DNA from 2 places in the Streptomyces sp. NPDC007157 genome. Region 2 is predicted to be linked to the other one. Evidence: riboswitches for the same ligand, from Rfam matches in the RefSeq annotation. Region 2 holds a riboswitch; the other holds the start of a gene.
What was found. Region 2 has a riboswitch for thiamine pyrophosphate ahead of thiO (glycine oxidase ThiO). Riboswitches for the same ligand answer to the same signal wherever they lie in the genome.
Positions count from the first base shown of each region.

Region 1: it holds a riboswitch for thiamine pyrophosphate, as region 2 does, so the genes downstream of both, ABZ642_RS19195 (thiamine ABC transporter substrate-binding protein) here and thiO (glycine oxidase ThiO) in region 2, are expected to answer to the same signal.

Region 1 covers NZ_JBEYFE010000009.1:237,232-241,777, forward strand. The annotation lists gene ABZ642_RS19185 (cytochrome P450) at 1-1,029, shown strand, start outside; gene rlmN (23S rRNA (adenine(2503)-C(2))-methyltransferase RlmN) at 1,369-2,475, shown strand; TPP riboswitch at 2,564-2,671, shown strand; gene ABZ642_RS19195 (thiamine ABC transporter substrate-binding protein) at 2,748-3,854, shown strand; gene ABZ642_RS19200 (iron ABC transporter permease) at 3,905-4,546, shown strand, end outside.
Region 2 covers NZ_JBEYFE010000006.1:409,349-413,894, reverse strand. The annotation lists gene ABZ642_RS14330 (thiazole synthase) at 110-904, opposite strand; gene thiS (sulfur carrier protein ThiS) at 908-1,108, opposite strand; gene thiO (glycine oxidase ThiO) at 1,105-2,274, opposite strand; TPP riboswitch at 2,272-2,383, opposite strand; gene ABZ642_RS14315 (FAD-dependent oxidoreductase) at 2,513-3,751, shown strand; gene ABZ642_RS14310 (Rv2175c family DNA-binding protein) at 3,884-4,249, shown strand; gene thiE (thiamine phosphate synthase) at 4,284-4,546, shown strand, end outside.

The DNA.
Region 1 (4,546 bases), on a different contig from region 2:
GACCCCCGCTTCTCCCGGGAACAGGTCGTCGGCCGTGACGTCACCAGCATGCGCCCGGAGCCCGTGGCCTCGCAGACGGCGGGCCTGCAGTACATCGACCCGCCCCGGCACAACCGGCTGCGCCGGGTCGTGGCCCGCGCGTTCACCGGGCAGGCCATGCAGCGGCTGCGGCCGATGGCCGAGCGCCGGGCCGCCGAACTGCTCGACGCGATGGCGGCCGCCGGGCCGCCCGCCGACCTCATGGAGCATCTCCACGGCCCCTTCCCGATCGCCGTGATCCGTGACTTCCTCGGCGTCGACGAGAAGGACTGGCACCGCTGGGCGGCGACCGGCGAGGCCCTGCTGTCCGCCGGGCCCGACTCCGAGGAGCGCGGCAAGGAGGCCGCCCGGGCCACCCGGGCCCGGATCGCCGAGCTGCTCCAGCACCGCCGCGAGGAGCCCCGCGAGGACCTCGCCGGGGTGCTGGCACTGGCCACCGAGTCCGGGGAGATCACCGCCGACGAGGCGATCTCCCTGGCCACCGCCATCCAGGTCAGCGGCGGCCACGCGGTCCGCAACAACAGCGGCTCGATGATGTACGCGCTGCTCACCCACCCCCGCCATCTGGAGCGGCTGCGCCGCGAGCCGGAGCTGCTCCCCAAGGCCGTGGACGAACTCTTCCGCTACGTCCCGCACCGCAACGGCGTCGGCATCCCACGGGTCGCCGTCGAGGACGTCGAGGTCGGCGGCCAGCTGATCCGGGCCGGTGAGGTCGTCTACAACGCGTACGTCGCCGCCAACCGTGACCCCGCGGTCTTCACCGACCCCGACGAGCTGGACTTCGACCGCGCCGACGGCCCCCACCTGGCCTTCGGGCACGGTCCGCACCACTGCATGGCCGCCATCATGGCCCGTATGGAGGCCGAGATCATGATCGGCTCGGTCCTCACCCGCTTCCCCGGCATCCGGCTGGCCGTGCCTCCCGAGGAGGTCGAGTTCCAGCGCCAGGGGCTGATCCGCGGACCGCGCACCCTGCCCGTGACCTGGTGACAAGCGCGTGGCACTGGATTCTGTGCGCGGTGGCGGTCTACTTGATGTACGAACTCGGGCACGCTGCGATCATCGAGGGCAACAAGACCGCGCAAGTGGCCGGAGTCCTTACGCTCGTCTTCTGTGCCTACGTCGTCGGGCACGCGGTGGGCACACGCTCGAGCAAGCGGTTGCAGCCAGAGGTGGCGGACCCGCCGCCCCACAGTGTCTAGCGTCCGAAGGCCGGGGGCCGTCCGTCTTGCTTCGGGGACCGGCGACGACAGATGACGACCGTCAGCGACAGGCCCCCAGATCGTCGGTCGCGGGTCACCCGATTGGATCTGCGACACTGGTTGGGCCATGCCTAAGCCCGGAGAACTTACTTTTGTCGCGCCGCGCGGAGCCAAGAAGCCGCCGCGGCATCTCGCCGACCTCACGCCTGCCGAGCGCAAGGACGCGGTGGCCGAGATCGGTGAGAAGCCGTTCCGTGCCAAGCAGCTCTCGCAGCACTACTTCGCGCGGTACGCGCACGACCCCGAGCAGTGGACGGACATCCCCGCAGGCTCCCGGGACCGGCTGCGGGACGCGCTGTTCCCCGAGCTGATGACCGTCGTCCGGCATCTGTCGACGGACGAGGGCACCACCCGCAAGACGCTGTGGCGGCTCTTCGACGGCACGCTCGTCGAGTCCGTGCTGATGCGCTACCCGGACCGGGTGACCATGTGCATCAGCTCACAGGCGGGGTGCGGGATGAACTGCCCGTTCTGCGCGACCGGGCAGGCGGGTCTGGACCGGAATCTGTCCACCGCGGAGATCGTCCACCAGATCGTGGACGGGATGCGGGCACTCAGGGACGGGGAGGTGCCCGGCGGTCCGGCGCGGCTCTCCAACATCGTCTTCATGGGCATGGGCGAGCCCCTCGCCAACTACAAGCGGGTCGTCACCGCCATCCGCGCGCTCACCGATCCGGCCCCGGACGGGCTGGGTCTGTCGCAGCGCGGGATCACCGTGTCGACGGTCGGGCTCGTGCCGGCCATCCACCGGCTCGCCGACGAGGGCCTCAAGTGCCGGCTCGCGATCTCCCTGCACGCCCCCGACGACGAGCTGCGCGACACCCTCGTCCCCGTGAACACGCGGTGGAAGGTGCGCGAGGTCCTCGACGCCGGGTTCGAGTACGTGGAGAAGAGCGGGCGTCGGCTGTCGATCGAGTACGCCCTCATTCGCGACATCAACGACCAGGCGTGGCGGGGCGACCGGCTGGGCCGCCTGCTCAAGGGCAAGCCCGTGCACGTCAACCTCATCCCGCTGAACCCGACACCGGGCTCGAAGTGGACCGCCTCGCGGCCCGAGGACGAGAAGGCGTTCGTCGAGGCGATCGCCGCGCATGGGGTGCCCGTCACCGTCCGGGACACCCGCGGGCAGGAGATCGACGGAGCGTGCGGTCAGCTCGCGGCCACCGAGCGGTAATCTGAGGGCCGTACAGCCATATCGTCGTACGTCGACACCTTCGTACACTGGCATCTTCGTACACTGACATCTTCATATCGACATCTTCATATTCCGACAGGGGAGCGCCACAGCGCTGAGAGTGCGGCAATCGGGCCGCAGACCCTCTGAACCTCGCCCAGGTCATTCTGGGTAGGAAGTTCGGTCATCACTCAAGCTGTTGTGCCCTGCCCGGGTGGTTCCACCGGGTGGGGCCGCGTCTCTTCCTGGTCCACCCCAGGAGGAAAACACCAGTGCACACCAAGACCTTCTTGGCCGCGGCCGTCGGGCTCGGTCTCGTCACGCTGTCCGCGTGCGGGTCGTCCGGCGGCTCCGCAGCGGACTCCAAGACCGTCACCCTGGTCAGCCACGACTCATGGGCCGTCTCCAAGAGCGTGCTCCAGGACTTCGAGAAGCAGTCCGGCTACCACGTGAAGGTCCTCAAGGACGGCGACGCCGGCCAGGCCGTCAACAAGGCGATCCTGACCAAGGACAACCCGCAGGGCGACGTCTTCTTCGGCGTCGACAACACACTGCTCTCCCGCGCCCTCGACAACGGCCTCTTCCAGCCGTACGTGGCCAAGGGCCTCGACCAGGTCGGCACGGACTACCAACTCGACGCGGGCAAGCACCGGGTCACGCCCATCGACTACGGCGACATCTGCGTCAACTACGACAAGGCCTACTTCAGCAAGCACAAGCTGACCCCGCCCACGTCCTACGCCGATCTCGTCAAGCCGCAGTACAAGAACCTCCTCGTCACCGAGAACGCGGCGACCTCCTCGCCGGGGCTGGGATTCCTGCTCGGGAGCGCCGCCCAGTACGGCGACGGTGGCACCTCCGGTTCGAGCGAAGCCGAGAGCGGGGGAAGCTGGCAGGGCTACTGGAAGAAGCTCAAGGAGAACGGCGTCAAGGTCGTCGACGGCTGGGAGCAGGCCTACAACGAGGAGTTCTCCGGCTCGGCCGGCGGCCGGAAGGCGAAGGGCGACCGGCCGCTCGTCGTGTCGTACGCCTCCTCCCCGCCCGCCGAGGTCATCTACGCCGACCCGAAGCCCAGCACCGCGCCCACCGGCGTCGCGACCGGCACCTGCTTCCGGCAGATCGAGTTCGCCGGGCTGCTGAGCAACGCCGGGAACACCCGGGGCGGCAAGGCGCTCATCGACTTCCTGGTCTCCAAGGAGTTCCAGGAGGACATGCCGTTGAACATGTTCGTGTATCCGGTGGTCGAGGGAGCCGGCGTGCCCGCCGAGTTCACGAAGTACGGTCCCGCCGCGAAGGACCCCGAGACCATGGCGCCCGACAAGATCGCCGCCAACCGTGACCAGTGGGTCAAGACGTGGACCTCGCTCGTACTCAAGTAGCCGGTACTCAAGCAGCCGGCAGGCGCGGGAGCGTGGCGCGGCTCGGCCTGATGGCCGTGCCCGTCGCGTTCTTCGCCGTCTTCTTCGCCTGGCCGGTCACGGCGATCGTCACGCGCGGGCTGAAGGCCGACGGGGTGTGGCGGTTCGGACGGATCGCCGACGTCGTCGGCCAGTCCGACATCCGGCACGTCCTGTGGTTCACCACCTGGCAGGCGCTCGCCTCCACCGCGCTCACCCTGCTGGCCGCGCTGCCGGCCGCCTATGTCTTCGCCCGCCTGGACTTCCCGGGCAAGCAGGTGCTGCGAGCGGTGGTCACCGTGCCGTTCGTACTGCCGACGGTGGTGGTCGGTACGGCGTTCCTGGCGCTGGTCGGCCGCGGCGGACTGCTGGACGAGCTGTGGGGCGTACGGCTGGACACCACCGTCTGGGCCATCCTGCTCGCGCATGTCTTCTTCAACTACGCCGTCGTCGTACGGACCGTGGGCGGGCTCTGGGCCCAACTGGACCCGCGGCAGGAGGAGGCCGCGCGGATGCTCGGCGTCTCACCGCTGGGTGCCTGGCGGAAGGTCACCCTGCCCGCGCTGGTGCCCGCCGTGGCCGCCGCGGCGCTGATGGTCTTCCTGTTCACCTTCACCTCCTTCGGTGTGGTGCAGATCCTCGGCGGCCCCACCTTCTCCACCCTCGAAGTGGAG
Region 2 (4,546 bases):
TGAAACCCCCACAGGTGAGACAGATTTCCCCACCGACTTGCAGCGCACCTGTGACGCAGCGCGCCCCTCCGCGCGCCCCTCCGCGCGCCCCGAACGACCCGGCCGGCGGTCAGAAGGCGGGGCGCTCGGGGTCCAGGGCGGCCAGGCCCTCCGTGGGGGACGACGGCTCGGCGAAGTGGCGGAAGGGGATCCGGCCGGCCAGCCGGGCCAGCCGCCCCGCCTCCACCCCGGCCCGCATGGCGGACGCCATCCGTTCGGGATCCTGCGCCCGGGTCACCGCCGACGCCAGCATCACCCCCGCACAGCCCAGCTCCATCGCCAGCGCCACGTCGGACGCCGTACCGGCCCCCGCGTCCAGAATCACCGGCACGCGCGCGTGCTCGACGATCAGCCGGAAGTTGTGCGGGTTGCGGATCCCGAGCCCCGACCCGATCGGCGACCCCAGCGGCATCACCGCGGCGCACCCGACGTCCTCCAGCTTCCGGGCCAGCACCGGATCGTCGTTGGTGTACGGCAGCACCGTGAACCCGTCGTCGACCAGCGTCTCCGCCGCGTCAAGCAGCTCGATCGGGTCGGGGAGCAAGGTCCGCTCGTCGGCGATGACCTCCAGCTTGACCATCGAGGTCCCCAGTGCCTCCCGGGCCAGCCGGGCCGTCAGCACGGCCTCGCCGGCGGTGAAGCACCCCGCGGTGTTCGGCAGCACCCGGATCCCCAGCCGTTCGAGGACCGACAGCACGGACCCCCGTACCCCCGGATCCACCCGCCGCATCGCGACCGTCGTCAGCTCGGTCCCGGAGGCGACCAGCGCCCGCTCCAGCACCTCCAGGCTGGGCGCACCCCCGGTGCCCATGATCAGCCGGGAGGAGAAGGCCGTACCCCCGAGCACGAAAGGATCGTCGGCCATGGCTCAGCCTCCCTGTACGGCGGTCAGGACTTCCACGCGGTCACCCTCGGCGAGCGCCGTACCCGGCCACTCCCCGCGCGGTACGACGGTCTCGTTGACCGCCGCGGCCACCCCGGACGGCGCGACCGTCAGGGACTTCACGAGCGTGTCGAGAGCGGTGCCGGGGGTGATCTCCCGGCGCTCCCCGTTGACGGAGATGTTCATGCGGTCTGCTCCAGGAGTGGGCCGGGGACGGGGCCGAAACGCTTCGGGCTGAACGGACGGGCCTCTTCCGGCAGCTCACCGCCGGTCAGCAGCTCCGCCATCACGTCTCCCGTGACCGGCGTGAGCAGCACTCCGTTGCGGTGGTGCCCGGTGGCCAGCAGCAGCCCGTCGAGGCGGGTCGGCCCGAGCAGCGGCGCGTTGTCGGGGGAGCCGGGGCGCAGCCCGGCCCGGGTCTCGGTCAGCGGCAGCTCGGTGATGCCGGGCACCAGCTCGTGCGCGTCGCGCAGCAGCTCGTACACGCCCCCCGCCGTGACCGTCGTGTCCCAGCCCAGCTCCTCGCTGGTCGCCCCCACGACCAGCTCGCCGTTCTCCCGGGGCACCAGGTAGAGATGGCCACCGCGCACCACGGCCCGCACGGTCCGGCTCAGGAACGGCGCGTACGGTGCGGGCACGGTCAGCCGCAGCACCTGCCCCTTCACGGGCCGCACCGGCGGCAGCGCCTCGTCCGGCACCCCCGCCAGCCGCCCGCTCAGGCTGCCGCCGGCGAGCACGACCCGGTCCGCGGCCAACAGGTCCCCCGCGCGCGTGAGGACACCGGCCGCCCGCTCCCGTACCACCTCCAGACGCTCGGCCCAGCCGCGGTGGAAGACCACCCCGGCCCGCTCGCACGCCGCCACCAGCGCGGCCGCCAGCCGGCGCGGGTCGATCTGGTGGTCGCCGTCGACCCGCAGCCCGCCGCGCACACCCGGCGCGAGCATCGGCTCCAGGCGCCGGCACTCCCGCCCGGACAGCCACTCGGAGTCCAGCCCGGACTGATGCTGGAGGGCGTGCAGCTCGCGCAGGTGCGCCCGGTCGTCGGCGTCCAGCGCGACCGCGAGCGTGCCGCAGCGCCGGTAGCCGAGGTCGTGGCCGGTCAGCTCGGTGAGCTCGGCGGCGAAGTCGGGATAGCGGCGGGCGGAGGCCAGGTTGAGTCCCAGCAGGGTCTGCTCGCCGTAGTGCAGTTCGGTGACCGCGGCCAGCATCCCCGCCGCGACCTGCGCGGCCCCGCCGCCGGGCTCGGGGTCGACCACGGCGGTGGCGAGCCCGCGCTGCGCGGACCGCCAGGCAGTCACCAGGCCGATGATCCCGCCCCCGATGACCAGGACGTCGGACGTATGTGCGGACATGGGCGTCCAGCCCCTCCCTTCGCCGGCATGACCCGGATCAGGTTCGTACGGTCGGAGGCCGCCAGCCTCCCTCTCAGCCCGGTGCGTCCGGGCTCCCGCGTGTGCTTCCCGGCCACCCTAGCCCGCGGGCCTCCGCCCTTGTAAGACGGCCTGCCCCGGCGGTGTGGAACAGGTCACTCAGCACGCCCACTGACTGACTCTTTGTCAGTTGTCTATGGTTCTTGTCTATGGTGATCAGGTGAGCGAGCAGACGCAGCGACCGAGCACGTCACAGAAGCGACGCGTGGTCGTCGTGGGCGCGGGCATGGCCGGGGTGCAGACCGCCGTGGCCCTGCGCGAGCGGGGGTTCACCGACACCGTCACCCTGATCGGCGCCGAGCCGCACCAGCCGTACGACCGGCCGCCGCTCTCCAAGGCGGTGCTGCTCGGCAAGTCCGAGGGCTCCGCCTTCGAGGTCGACTTCGAGGCGCTCGGCATCGAGCTGGCGCTGGGCCGTGAGGCCCTCGGCGTGCGCCCCGCCGACCGTGAGCTGGACACCGAGACCGGACCGGTGCCCTACGACGACCTGGTGCTCGCCACCGGCGCCGAGCCGATCACGCTGCCCGGCACCGAGGGCGTGCCCGGCGTCCATCTGCTGCGCACCCTGGACGACGCCGAGCGGCTGCGGCCCGTGCTCGCCCGGCAGCACGACATCGTGGTGGTCGGCGCGGGCTGGATCGGCGCCGAGTTCGCCACCGCGGCCCGGCAGGCCGGCTGCGCGGTGACCGTCGTGGAGGCCGCCGACCGCCCGCTCGCGGGAGCGCTCCCGGCCGAGGTGGCCGCGCCGATGACCGGCTGGTACGCCGACAGCGGCGCCGAACTGCGCACGCACGCGCGCGTGGCGCGGGTCGAACCCGGCGCGGTGGTGCTCGACGACGGCTCGCGGGTGCCCGCGGGCGCCGTCGTGGTCGGCATCGGCGCCCGCCCCGCCACCGCCTGGCTCGCCGGCTCCGGCATCGAACTGGGCGCGCACGGGGAGGTGCTGGCCGACGACCGGCTGCGCACCGGCGTCCCGGACGTCTACGCGGTCGGCGACTGCGCCTCCTTCCCGTCCGGCCGCTACGGCGAGCGCCTGCTGGTCCACCACTGGGACAACGCCCTCCAGGGCCCGCGCACGGTGGCCGCCAACATCCTCGGCGAGTCCGACGCGGTCTACGACCCGGTGCCGTACTTCTGGTCGGAGCAGTTCGGCCGCTTCGTGCAGTACGCCGGCCACCACGCCGTCGCCGACCGCATGATCTGGCGCGGCGACCCGACGGGCCCGGCCTGGAGCGTCTGCTGGCTCCGCGAGGACCGCCTGGTCGCTCTCCTGGCGGTAGGCCGCCCACGAGACCTGGCGCAGGGGCGCAGGCTGATCGAAGGGGGCCGCCAGATGGACCCGGAAGCCCTGTCCGACCCCGCCCGCCCCTTGAAGAACGCGACCGCGGCGCCCCTTTAGGGGCGCGGGGCCGGGACATGTGCGGCTCCGCCGCGCGGGCGCGACCAGCCATGACGAACCGCAGCCGATCACCCACCCATCCTGGCGCTTCCCTATCGCGACCCACCCGCCGGAACGCCTACCCTTGTTTCCGTGACCGAGATTGACGCAAAGATCGATGTTCTCGTCCCCGCCTGGCTCACCGTCCCCGACATCGCAGAGATGCTGGACGTCGATGTGACGCGCGTGCGGCAGCTGGTCAAGGAGGGCCAGCTCATCGCCGTCCGCCGTGGTGAGAACCGCGCGCTGCACGTCCCCGCCGCCTTCATCGACGAGGACAAGGTCGTCAAGGGCCTGTCCGGAACCTTGACGCTCCTGCGGGACGACGGCTTCACGGACGAAGAGATGCTGGAGTGGCTGTTCACGCCCGACGAGACCCTGCCCGGCACCCCCGCGCAGGCGCTCAGCGAGAATCGTGGCACGGAGGTGAAGCGCCGCGCCCAGGCGCTCGCCGTCTGAGGCAGCCAGTACCGACACAACGGGGGACGCACCGATGACCGACACCGCCCGCGCGCAGCTGGCCGACGCCCGGCTGTACCTGTGCACAGACGCCCGTAAGGAGCAGGGCGACCTCGCCGGGTTCCTGGACGCGGTCCTGGCGGGCGGTGTCGACATCGTGCAGCTGCGCGACAAGGGCATGGAGGCGGCCGAGGAGCTGGAGCACCTCGCCGTGTTCGCCGACGCCTGCGCCCGGCACGGCAAGCTGCTCGCGGTCAACGACCGCGCGGACGTCGCCCACGCGGCCGGCGCCGATGT